2 regions of the Bradyrhizobium sp. SPXBL-02 genome follow, and region 2 is predicted to be linked to the other one. Evidence: predicted binding sites of a transcription regulator. Region 2 holds the regulator's gene; the other holds the start of a gene.
The links. Region 2 encodes LexA, which represses DNA repair genes until DNA is damaged. Its sites were predicted from a motif close to TGTTCNNNNTGTGTTCNG; they were not measured.
Positions count from the first base shown of each region.

Region 1: the regulator LexA is predicted to act here: its motif matches at 3,423-3,440, upstream of ACNJYD_RS26390 (ImuA family protein).

Region 1 is NZ_CP182474.1:5,639,219-5,644,393, reverse strand. Features, by position in the region: gene ACNJYD_RS26405 (inorganic phosphate transporter) at 1-547, opposite strand, end outside; gene ACNJYD_RS26400 (UdgX family uracil-DNA binding protein) at 665-2,107, opposite strand; gene ACNJYD_RS26395 (putative DNA modification/repair radical SAM protein) at 2,107-3,342, opposite strand; gene ACNJYD_RS26390 (ImuA family protein) at 3,505-4,293, shown strand; gene ACNJYD_RS26385 (Y-family DNA polymerase) at 4,190-5,175, shown strand, end outside.
Region 2 is NZ_CP182474.1:3,886,894-3,892,068, forward strand. Features, by position in the region: gene ACNJYD_RS18040 (ComEC/Rec2 family competence protein) at 1-1,946, shown strand, start outside; gene ACNJYD_RS18045 (hypothetical protein) at 2,072-2,506, opposite strand; gene lexA (transcriptional repressor LexA) at 2,882-3,583, opposite strand; gene ACNJYD_RS18055 (molybdopterin molybdotransferase MoeA) at 3,760-4,968, opposite strand; gene ACNJYD_RS18060 (hypothetical protein) at 5,101-5,175, shown strand, end outside.

The DNA of each region.
Region 1 (5,175 bases), 1.8 Mb from region 2:
TCGAGCCGATCAGCGTGTGCGAGGAGGAGGCGGGCAGGCCGAAGAACCAGGTGCCGAGATTCCACAGGATCGCGGCGATCAGCAGCGCGAATACCATGGCGAAGCCGGCGCTGGAGCCGACCTGGAGGATCAGCTCGACCGGCAGCAGCGAGACGATGCCGAAGGCGACCGCGCCGGAGGACAGGAGCACGCCGAGGAAGTTGAAGAAGCCCGACCACATCACCGCGACCTCGGCCGGCAGCGAATGGGTGTAGATCACGGTCGCCACCGCATTGGCGGTGTCGTGGAAGCCGTTGACGAATTCGAAGCCGAGCGCGATCAGGAGCGCGATGAACAGAAGGATGTAGGGCAGATAGGTCGTCACCCGCGTGCCGGTGGCGTTGACGTCGACATAGATGCTGTAGGCGACGAACAGCAGGCCCGCGGCGAGGATGCCGAAGAACAGGATCATCGTCAGCGGATTGAAGCCCTTGTCGAGATTTGGCCGTGAGGCCGGCTGGATCGGCGCGGGATCGGCTACCGCGCGGTCAAATGCTACATCGGTCATATCTGGACGCCCCTTAACTTTCAGGTCCAGGTATTGTCCGCGATGGATTTGAAGGCTGGATGACAACCGACGCGCGAAAGCCGTTTTCCTGCAAGTATGCCGTCGTCCTGCCAGTGCCTAGGCCGCCCGCGCGGCCTTCTTCTGCAAGCCGGCGGCGATCTTCAAGTCCTCGACAAAGCGTCGATACTCCAGCACCTTGGCTTCGGGATCGGGCAGCCGCAGCAGATAGGACGGATGCACCGTCACGAGCGCTTTGCGTCCGTCGGGAAGATCGATCAACCGGCCGCGGTTCTTGCCGATCGGAGTGATCTTGCCGAACACGCTTTGCGCGGCGGTGGCGCCCATCGCGACGATGAGATCCGGCTGGATTGCTGAAACTTCCCGCTCATACCATTGCCGGCACGCCCGGATCTCCGGGGTGTTCGGCTTCTGGTGCAGGCGGATCTTTCCGCGCGGCACGAATTTGAAGTGCTTCACCGCGTTGGTGACATAGACCTTCTTGCGGTCGACGCCGGCTTCCTCAAGCGCACGGTCGAGCATCTGGCCGGCCGGACCGACGAAGGGGTGACCGGCGAGGTCTTCCTTGTCGCCGGGCTGCTCGCCGACCAGCATGATGTTGGCATTCTCGGGGCCTTCGCCGAACACGGTCTGCGTCGCGTCCTTGTAGAGATGGCAGGCGCGGCAATGGGCGGCTTCCTCGCGGAGCCCATCGAGATCGTCGGCAGCTGGCTTGCGTTTCATCGGAGCCTCCGGCCGCTTCTGAGGCTTATGCGGATCGGTTGCGGCATTGGCGATCATGGCACCGGTCATGCGTTCGGCGTCCTCGATCAAGGGCTTAATGATCGAAGCCTCGGGCAGGTTCCTCCAATATTTCTTCGGCATCTCGGCCTGCATCGCCTTCACCTTGAGCCGGGCCGGATTGAAGATGCTGGCATAGTAGCGCCGCCAGGTTTCCTCGAGCCGGTCTTCGCCCGGCGCCTCGCTCTTGCTGACGCCCGGCGTGAACGAGAGCGCGTGGCCGTCCCAATGCGCGCAGAGGTCCGGGGTCAGGATCGACCAGGGCATGTCGGCAAAACGCTTGGCGAAGAACGGCGCGGCGAGCTCGACGATGTGATGCTCCGGCTCGAACCATGCGACGTAATGCGCCTGGCGTTCCCGGCCGATCTCGCGGAAGCGCACGAAGGCATGCATCTTGTGCTCGTCGCGATAGACCGCTTTCGCCATGGCCGTGACCTGCGCGACATCGGGGTCTGTCGCGACCTCGATGAGATCGTGGTTGTCCTTCAGCCGGAACAGCAGGCGATAGAGGATCGCAAAGCGCTCGCCGTCGCGGTGCAGGATCGCCGCCTTCGCGAGCTCGACGAATTTTGCCGAGACATTGAAGGTGCTGTCGTTCACCTCGAGGATCGGAGACGGCGCGGGCGGCGCGAACAACTCCGCTTCGCCGCCTTGCACGGTCCAGGTGACATCGCTGGGTGGCACGTGGTGAAGCACGAGGCTCCGCGCGGCTTTGCGCCAGCCGTCGAAATCGGTTTCGGTGTCGAGGGTGATGTACTGCATCAGAAGCCAAATCCCAGTTGAGTTGCTTTGGGCTTGAATCGTTCGATCAGCCCGGCAGCGTCGAGCCGGTGTGGGGCGGGGCGGTGATCGCTGAGGACGATGAACGGCAGCACCTTGCTGCGGGGCACATGCAGCCGCGCGAGATCGGCGAGGCGGATCGTGGTGGTTCGCCGCGTCGCGATGATGCGTTCGACCGTCCTGGTGCCGAACCCCGGAACGCGCAGCAGCTCCTCGCGGCTGGCGCGGTTGACGTCGAGCGGGAAGCGGTCGCGGTGGCGCAGTGCCCAGGCGAGCTTGGGATCGATGTCGAGCGGCAGCATGGCGCTGTCGTCGACGATCTCGCCGACATCGAAGCCGTAGAACCGCATCAGCCAGTCGGCCTGGTAGAGCCGGTGCTCGCGCAGCAGCGGCGGCGCCCGCAGGGGGAGCGCGCGGCTGGCATCGGGGATCGGGCTGAAGGCGGAGTAATAGACGCGCCGTAGCCGGTAGGCGCCGTAGAGATTGGCGCTGGTGTGGAGAATGGTGTGATCGGAGGCGCTATCTGCGCCGACGATCATCTGCGTACTTTGTCCGGCGGGCGCGAAGCGCTGCGGCTTGGCCTTTGTTTTCGTTGTGCGGTTCTCCTCGGCCTCGTCCAGCTTCAGCCGCAGCCGACCCATGGTGCGGCGGATCGCGCGCACGTCCTTCTCCGGCGCGAATTGCTGCAGGCTGGTCTCCTCAGGCATCTCGATGTTGATCGAGAGACGATCGGCATATTTGCCGGCCTCCGCGATCAGCGCGTCGTCGGCCTCGGGAATGGTCTTCAGATGGATGTAGCCGCGGAAGTGATGCTCCTCGCGCAGTTTTCGTGCGACGCTCACCACTTGCTCCATCGTGTAGTCAGGGCTGCGGATGATGCCGGAGGAGAGAAATAGGCCCTCGATGTAATTGCGCCGGTAGAAGTCGAGCGTGAGCTTGACCAATTCGTCGATGGTGAAGCGGGCGCGTGCTACGTTCGAGGAGGCGCGGTTGACGCAATAGAGGCAATTGTAATTGCAGGCGTTGGTCAGCAGCACCTTGAGCAGGGAAATGCAGCGTCCGTCCGGCGCGTAGGAATGGCAGATGCCCATGCCTGGCGCGGTCGAGCCCATGCCCTTGCCATCACTGGAATCCCGCTTCTCGGTGCCGCTGGAGGCGCAGGATGCGTCGTATTTGGCGGCATCCGCCAGAATCTCCAGTTTGCGTTGCACGTCCATTTAGGAATCCCTTTGATTCAGCTCATGAATCCGACAGCGCGCCAATTCGATTGACTCTTCTGGCGCCGTTAGCTTTATATTAGAACATATCATGAACAAATGAGCCAGCCGTTGGTTCTTCTTTTGAAGGCCACGGCATCAATCTCTGAAGGAGCGGCGAGCATGAGCGGCGCACGCATCAGCGCGCTTGCGATCCTGCGCGGCCAGATCGAGCGCATCGAGACGGCGGAGGTCCTGCATCAACACGATCGCGTCGGCCTCGGCCACAGCGAGGCCGACAGCGCGCTGAAGGGCGGGCTCGCGCGCGCGGCGATCCACGAGGTGTTTTGCGAGGGCCGCCAGGGCGCGGCCGCGACGGGCTTTGTCATGGGCCTTGCCGGGCGCGTGAGCGCGCGCCGGCCGCTGCTATGGGTGCGGCAGGATTTTTCGGAGCTCGAGGCCGGCGCGCTGTCGATGAGCGGGCTCGCCGAGCTCGGCCTCGATCCGCGCCGCCTGGTGATGGTGCGTGCCGCCGATGTCGAGAGCGCGCTACGCACCTCGGCCGATGCGCTTGCCTGCGATGCGCTCGGCGCCGTCGTGCTCGAGCTCTGGGGCGAGATCAGGCAGTTCGATCTCGTGGCGAGCCGCAAGTTGACGCTCGCCGCGCAAGGTTCGGGCGTTACCGGGCTCTTGCTGCGGATGGCCGCGCAGCCGCTGCCCTCGACCGCGGAGACGCGATGGATGCTGCGTGCGGCGCATTCGCCGCCGGGCTCGGTGTGGAGTGCCTGGGGCGCGCCGGTGTTCGATGCCGAGCTCTTGCGCAATCGTCATGGCCCGTGCGGCCGGTGGATCATGGAATGGAATTGTGATGAGTGCCAGTTCAGTGAACCGTCGACGTATCCTCAGCCTGTGGCTGCCGCGCCTGCCCATCGACAGGATCCAGCGCTTCTTCAACAGCGCCGGGCTGGGTAAGGCCAATCATGAGCCTGATATCGTCGTCATCAAGGATAACAATGCGCTGGTGATCCATGCGCTGGACGAGGCCGCCGAGCGCCTCGGCCTGTATATCGGCCAGCCGCTCGCCAATGCGCGGGCGATGTGTCCGGACTTGCGTGTGTTCGACGCCGACCCTGTCGCTGATTCCAAGACGCTCAACGATATCGCCGACTGGTGCGACCGTTTCACGCCGCTGGTGGCGCTCGATGTGCCGCACGGGCTGTTTCTTGACATCACCGGCTGCGCCCATCTGTTCGGCGGCGAGGCGGCGCTGTTGCGGACATTAGTCCGCGCGCTCTGCCGGCAAGGCTTTGCCGTCAGCGCGGCGATCGCCGGCACCTCGATCTGCGCCCGCACGCTGACGCGGCAGGCATCCGGCACCATCGTTGCCGATGGCGGCGAGGCGGAGGCGATCAGGTCGTTTCCAGTCTCCGCGCTCGGTGCAGGTGAAGCCATCACCACCGGCCTGCGCCGGGCCGGGCTGAAGACCATCGGCGATGTCGCATCGCGCAGCGCCTCCGAGATCACGGCGCGGTTCGGGGCGCGCTTCTCCACGCTGCTCGCCCATGCGCTGGGGCAAGGCGATGCGCCGATCAGCCCGCGAAAACCGCTGCCCGATTACATCGTGGAAAAACGCTTTGCCGAGCCGATCGCGACCGACACCATGATCGCGATGACGCTGTCGCGGCTCGCCGACACGTTGATCGCGTCCATGGAGAAGCAGGGCAAAGGCGCGCGGCGACTCGAGGCCACGTTCTTCCGCACCGACGGCGTGGTGCGCGCGATCACGGTCGAAACCGGACGCCCCGTAACGCGAAGCGCCGTGGTCGACCGCCTGTTCCGCGAGCGGCTCGATGC
Region 2 (5,175 bases):
TCGCCGCCGGATTTGCCATGGCGACCTGGAAGACGGCGCGCGTCGCCCATCCCGTGCTCGCCAAGCCGCTTTATTCGGTGTCGCTGTCGGGCTTCGTGGAAGCGCGCGACATTCGCGAGCGTACCGATCGCTTCGTGCTGCGCGTCAGCGCGATGGAGGCGCAGCGCGGCGACGTCAAGCTCGAGCGCGTCCGCCTCTCGGTGCGCAAGGGCACGGCGCCCGAAGTCGGCAGCTTCGTGCAATTGAAGGCGCGGCTGCTGCCGCCGATCTCGCCGGTGCGGCCCGGCAGCTATGATTTCTCGCGCGACATGTTCTTCCAGAGCATCGGTGCCTCCGGCTTCGTGATGGGCGCGATCACGGCGTCCAGGCCGCCGGATGCCGGCGGCCTGCGGCTGCGCTACGCCGCCTTCATGCAGGGCCTGCGCGATGCGATCGATGCGCGCATCCGCGCAACGCTCGAAGGCGACAACCGGGCGATCGCAACGGCGCTGCTCACGGGGCGGCGCGATGCGATTACCGCGCCGGTCAACGATGCCATGTTCGTCTCGGGGCTCGGCCATGCGCTGTCGATCTCCGGCTACCACATGGCGGTCGTCGCCGGCGTCGTCTTCTTCGCGGTGCGCGCGCTGCTGGCCTTGATCCCGGGGCTGGCGGCCGGCTTTGCCATCAAGAAATGGTCGGCGGCCGCCGCGCTGGTCGCGGCGGCGTTCTACCTGCTGCTGTCGGGCGCGGAGGTCGCGACGCAACGATCGTTTTTCATGACGGCGGTGGTGCTGATCGCCGTCATGGTCGACCGCCGCGCCATCACCTTCCGCACGCTGGCGGTGGCGGCGCTGATCGTGCTCGCGGTCGCGCCCGAGGCGCTGGTGCATCCGAGCTTCCAGATGTCATTTGCGGCAACGCTCGGGCTGGTGGCGCTGGTGCAGATCGGCATGCCGAACCTGCTCGCCTCACCCGATCATTCCGCGACGGCGCGGATCGCGCTGTGGGGCGGCCGCGAGATCGCGATGCTGTTCCTGGCCTCGCTGATCGCGGGGCTCGCGACCACGCCCTACGCCGCCTTCCACTTCCATCGCGTGACGCCATACGGCGTGCTCGCCAATCTCGGCGCCATGCCGGTGGTCTCGGCGCTGGTGATGCCGGCCGGGCTGTTGGGACTGCTCGCAGCGCCTTTCGGGCTCGACGGCGTGTTCTGGTGGTTGATGGGGATCGGCATCGAGTGGATGGTCCTGGTCGCGCGCTGGGTGGCGGCCCTGCCGGGCGCCGTCGGCCGCATTCCGGCGTTCGGGATCGCGCCGCTGATCGCGGCGAGCCTCGGGCTCATCGTGATGGGCCTGTTGCGCACGCCCTTGCGCTGGTCCGGCGCCCTGGTGCTGCTGGCGGCGATCCTCTGGGGGCTGTCGGTGCGCCAGCCTGATGTCCTGATTGCCGGGGATGGCGCGAGCGTCGCGGTCCGGGGCGGGGATGAGCGCTTGCAAGTGATCCGCGCCAGCAAGGACAGCTTCCTGCTGAAGGAGTGGCTGGCCGCAGATGCCGATCCGCGTGATGCCGGCAACGCCTCGTTGGCGAGCAGCGTGTCATGTGACGAGTCCGGTTGCGTGGCGCCGCTCGCGGACGGACGGCTGATCGCGTTGGCGACGCGCATCGACGCGCTGGCCGATGATTGCAGCCGCGCCGCGTTGGTGGTGACGGCGCGGCCCGCGCCGCCCGATTGCGCGGCGATGGTGGTCGATCGGGCGCGTCTTGCCAGTCAGGGCGCGCTGGCTCTGACGCGAAGCGCAGAGGGTTTTTCGGTGCAGGCGGTGAGGGCGAGAGGGGCAAGCCGTCCTTGGCTGCCGGCCGGCGCCGGCGAGGGGGATTTCGACGGCAGCCTCGTGCCGAAGACGGCCGTGCCTCGCAACCGGGACGCAACGCCATCGGAGGCCGACTTGCAGGCCGACGATTGAAGATCAATGCGGGGAAAAACCGGTCCGACGGGATCCCGCAGGACGCAAACCATACCATCTCGCCGGCCGCGGCCGGCGATGGCATTTGAATTTGGCCCTCGACTTTTCGGTCGGGGCCGACCGCGTCAGCCGATCGGCAGGCGCGTGATCGTGGGCCGCGTGTCGGCGACGATCTGCGGCTTGTGCTCGCGCTCGATGGCTTGCTGCGTCACCGGCAATTGCAGCACGGTCGCGCGCTGGCCTTCGACGAGCTGCGTCACCAGCACGTACTTGCCGTCCGGAAATTCGATCGCGTCATGATGGCGATCGGGAATGTGCGGGTCGATCTTGCCGAACTTGCCGACGCGGGAGTTGACGGTGCGCGTCCAGATCCAGCGGTTGTCGTAGCGGACGTTATCGGCGAAAGCGAGCTCCGTTCCCGGCAGCAGACAGACCGCGACGGAGAGATCGGCTTCGGAGGCGAAGCCGCGCGTCGAGGTGCCGCGGAAGGTTGTCGTGACGATCGTCTCGCCAACTTCGGCGGGGCGCGTCGCGACGGCATGCAGGCTATAGTCACACATCGGGTGCTCCTCATACTGGGATAGCGACCCGCGTCTCTTTCGAGGCGCAGGCCTCTATCAGAGTGGAAGCCTCCAACGCTCTGCTCGGTTATGGGCAAATCTGCGGCTCGCATCCGCAGCACGCGATCACATTATCTTTCCCGGATTCGATAGGAACAAACCTCGCGTCCTTGCATTTGGCCCGCACTATCGGCGCTGTCGGCACAACTCTACCGGCGGAGCGAAATGGCCGCGTGTCCGCATGGGCGAGTGTCGCGCGGGAAGAGGCGCCGAACAGTCAGCGCAGAACCAGAAAGACCATCCAGCCGGAGCGGACAAGTATCCGCTCCAATCTTGGATCGACGATCGAAGCGCGCGTAGCGCTTACTTCCGGTATCAGTACTTCCGGTAAAGCCCGATCAGCTTGCCCTGGATCTTCACGCGGTTCGGCGGAAGAATGCGGACCTCGTAGGCGGCATTGGCGGGCTCGAGCGCGATCGAGGCGCCGCGGCGGCGGAAGCGCTTGAGCGTGGCCTCCTCGTCGTCGATCAGCGCCACCACAATGTCGCCGGTATTGGCGGTCTCGTTGCGCTGGATCAGCGCCATGTCGCCGTCGAGGATGCCGGCCTCGACCATCGAATCGCCGCGCACCTCGAGCGCGTAGTGCTCGCCGGAGCCGAGCATGTCCGGCGGGACGCTGATGGTGTGGCTGCGGGTCTGCAGCGCCTCGATCGGCGTGCCGGCCGCGATGCGGCCCATCACGGGCACCGCGACGGGGCGCTCGCCCTCATCCGCGGGCGGGCTGGAGCTCGCGCGCACCTTGCCGAGATTGCCCTCGATGACGCTCGGGGTGAAGCCGCGGCGATTGCCGGCTGCGGCCTGGAGCTCGGGCAGCTTGATCACCTCGATGGCACGGGCGCGGTTGGGCAGGCGGCGAATGAAGCCGCGCTCCTCAAGCGCAGTGATCAGGCGATGAATGCCTGACTTCGAGCGCAGGTCGAGCGCATCCTTCATCTCGTCGAAGGACGGCGGCACGCCGCTTTCCTTCAGACGTTCGCTGATGAACCGCAGAAGCTCGTATTGTTTGCGCGTCAACATCTCGACCAAAGTCCCCCGGTTGATGTCGTTCGATTCCGAGACGATGAAGTCGGCAATAAGCCGCTACATCCTCGAAACAAATCATGAACGGACACTATATGTTCGATATGTGTTCCGCAACTGCTTAATTTATGGTGAACGCGGCTGAACTCGCGGAATGCGTGTGGCTCAGCAGCTCAGACGGGCAGCCGCAGCACCTCGCAAGGTGTGCCGGCCTCGGCCTTCGGCGCGAACGGTGCGCGCACGAGAAGTACCTGTGCCGCAGAGAGATTCGCAAGCAGGGAGGAGTCCTGATGGCTGACGGGAAGGGCGACGCGCGTGCCGTCGTCGCGCACCTCCAGCCGCGCACGCAGATAATCCTCGCGCTGATCGTTGGCGCCGAGGTCGCGGCCCAGCACGGCGCGCTCGCGCTGATGATGAATCACTGAACCGCCCGACAGGGCCCGAATCAAGGGCACCATGAACAGGAAGGCGCACACGTATGACGACACGGGATTGCCGGGCAGGCCGATCACGCGCATCGCGCCGAGGCGACCATGCATCATCGGCTTGCCGGGCCGGATCGCGATCTTCCAGAACGCCATCTCGATGCCTTCGCCCTTGAGCGCCTGCTGGACCAGATCGTGGTCGCCGACCGACGCACCGCCGGTCGTGACCAGGATGTCGGCACCGCTCTCGCGCGCGCGGCGGATGCCGGCGGACGTGGACTCCAGCGTATCGGCGGCAATTCCGAGGTCGATGGTCTCGGCGCCCTCGCTGCGGGCAAGGGCGTGCAGGGCATAGCCATTGGAATAGACGATCTGACCGGGACCAGGCGCGGTGCCCGGCATGACCAGCTCGTCGCCGGTGGCGAGAATCGCGACCCTCGGGCGGCGGATAACGCCGAGATAAGGATGATTCATTCCGGCGGCGAGGGCGAGATCGCGCTCGGTGAGACGGATTCCCTTGCGCAGCAGCACGTCGCCTTCGCGGAAGTCGACGCCCGCAGGGCGGATGTGCCGGCCACAAATTGCGGCTTCCTTGATCGTGACATGCTTGCCGTCGGCAATTGTGTCCTCCTGGATCACGACGGCATCGGCGCCGTCGGGAACGACGCCGCCGGTGAAGATCCGCACGGCTTCGCCGGGGCCGACCCTTCCCGCGAACGGCCGACCCGCCGCGACCTCACCGACGACGGTCAGCCTGGACTCGATGGCCGCGTCGGACGCGCGCACGGCATAGCCGTCCATCGCCGACATCGCCTCCGGCGGCTGCGTGCGCCGCGCCGCGACATCGTGCGCGAGCACACGATGGTGGGCCTCGTCGAGGCGAACCATCTCTTCGGCCAGCGGCTCGGCGCCGGTCAGCACCGCGGCGAGCGCGTCAGAAACCGGCATCAGGGCCACGGGCGAACTCCGCAACAAATCAGGACTCGGTCGGCAAGTTCTAGCTGAGCGGAGGGACTGAAGCAAAAAGGCCTCCCTGGCCAGCAAGAAGCCACACTTCCTTTCGGTCTCGGGTCGGCTTATCTTCTGTCCATGACAAAACTGCTCGAAAAGGCGCTCAAGGCCGTGCGGCAGCTTCCTGCGGATAGCCAGGACGAGATCGCGCGC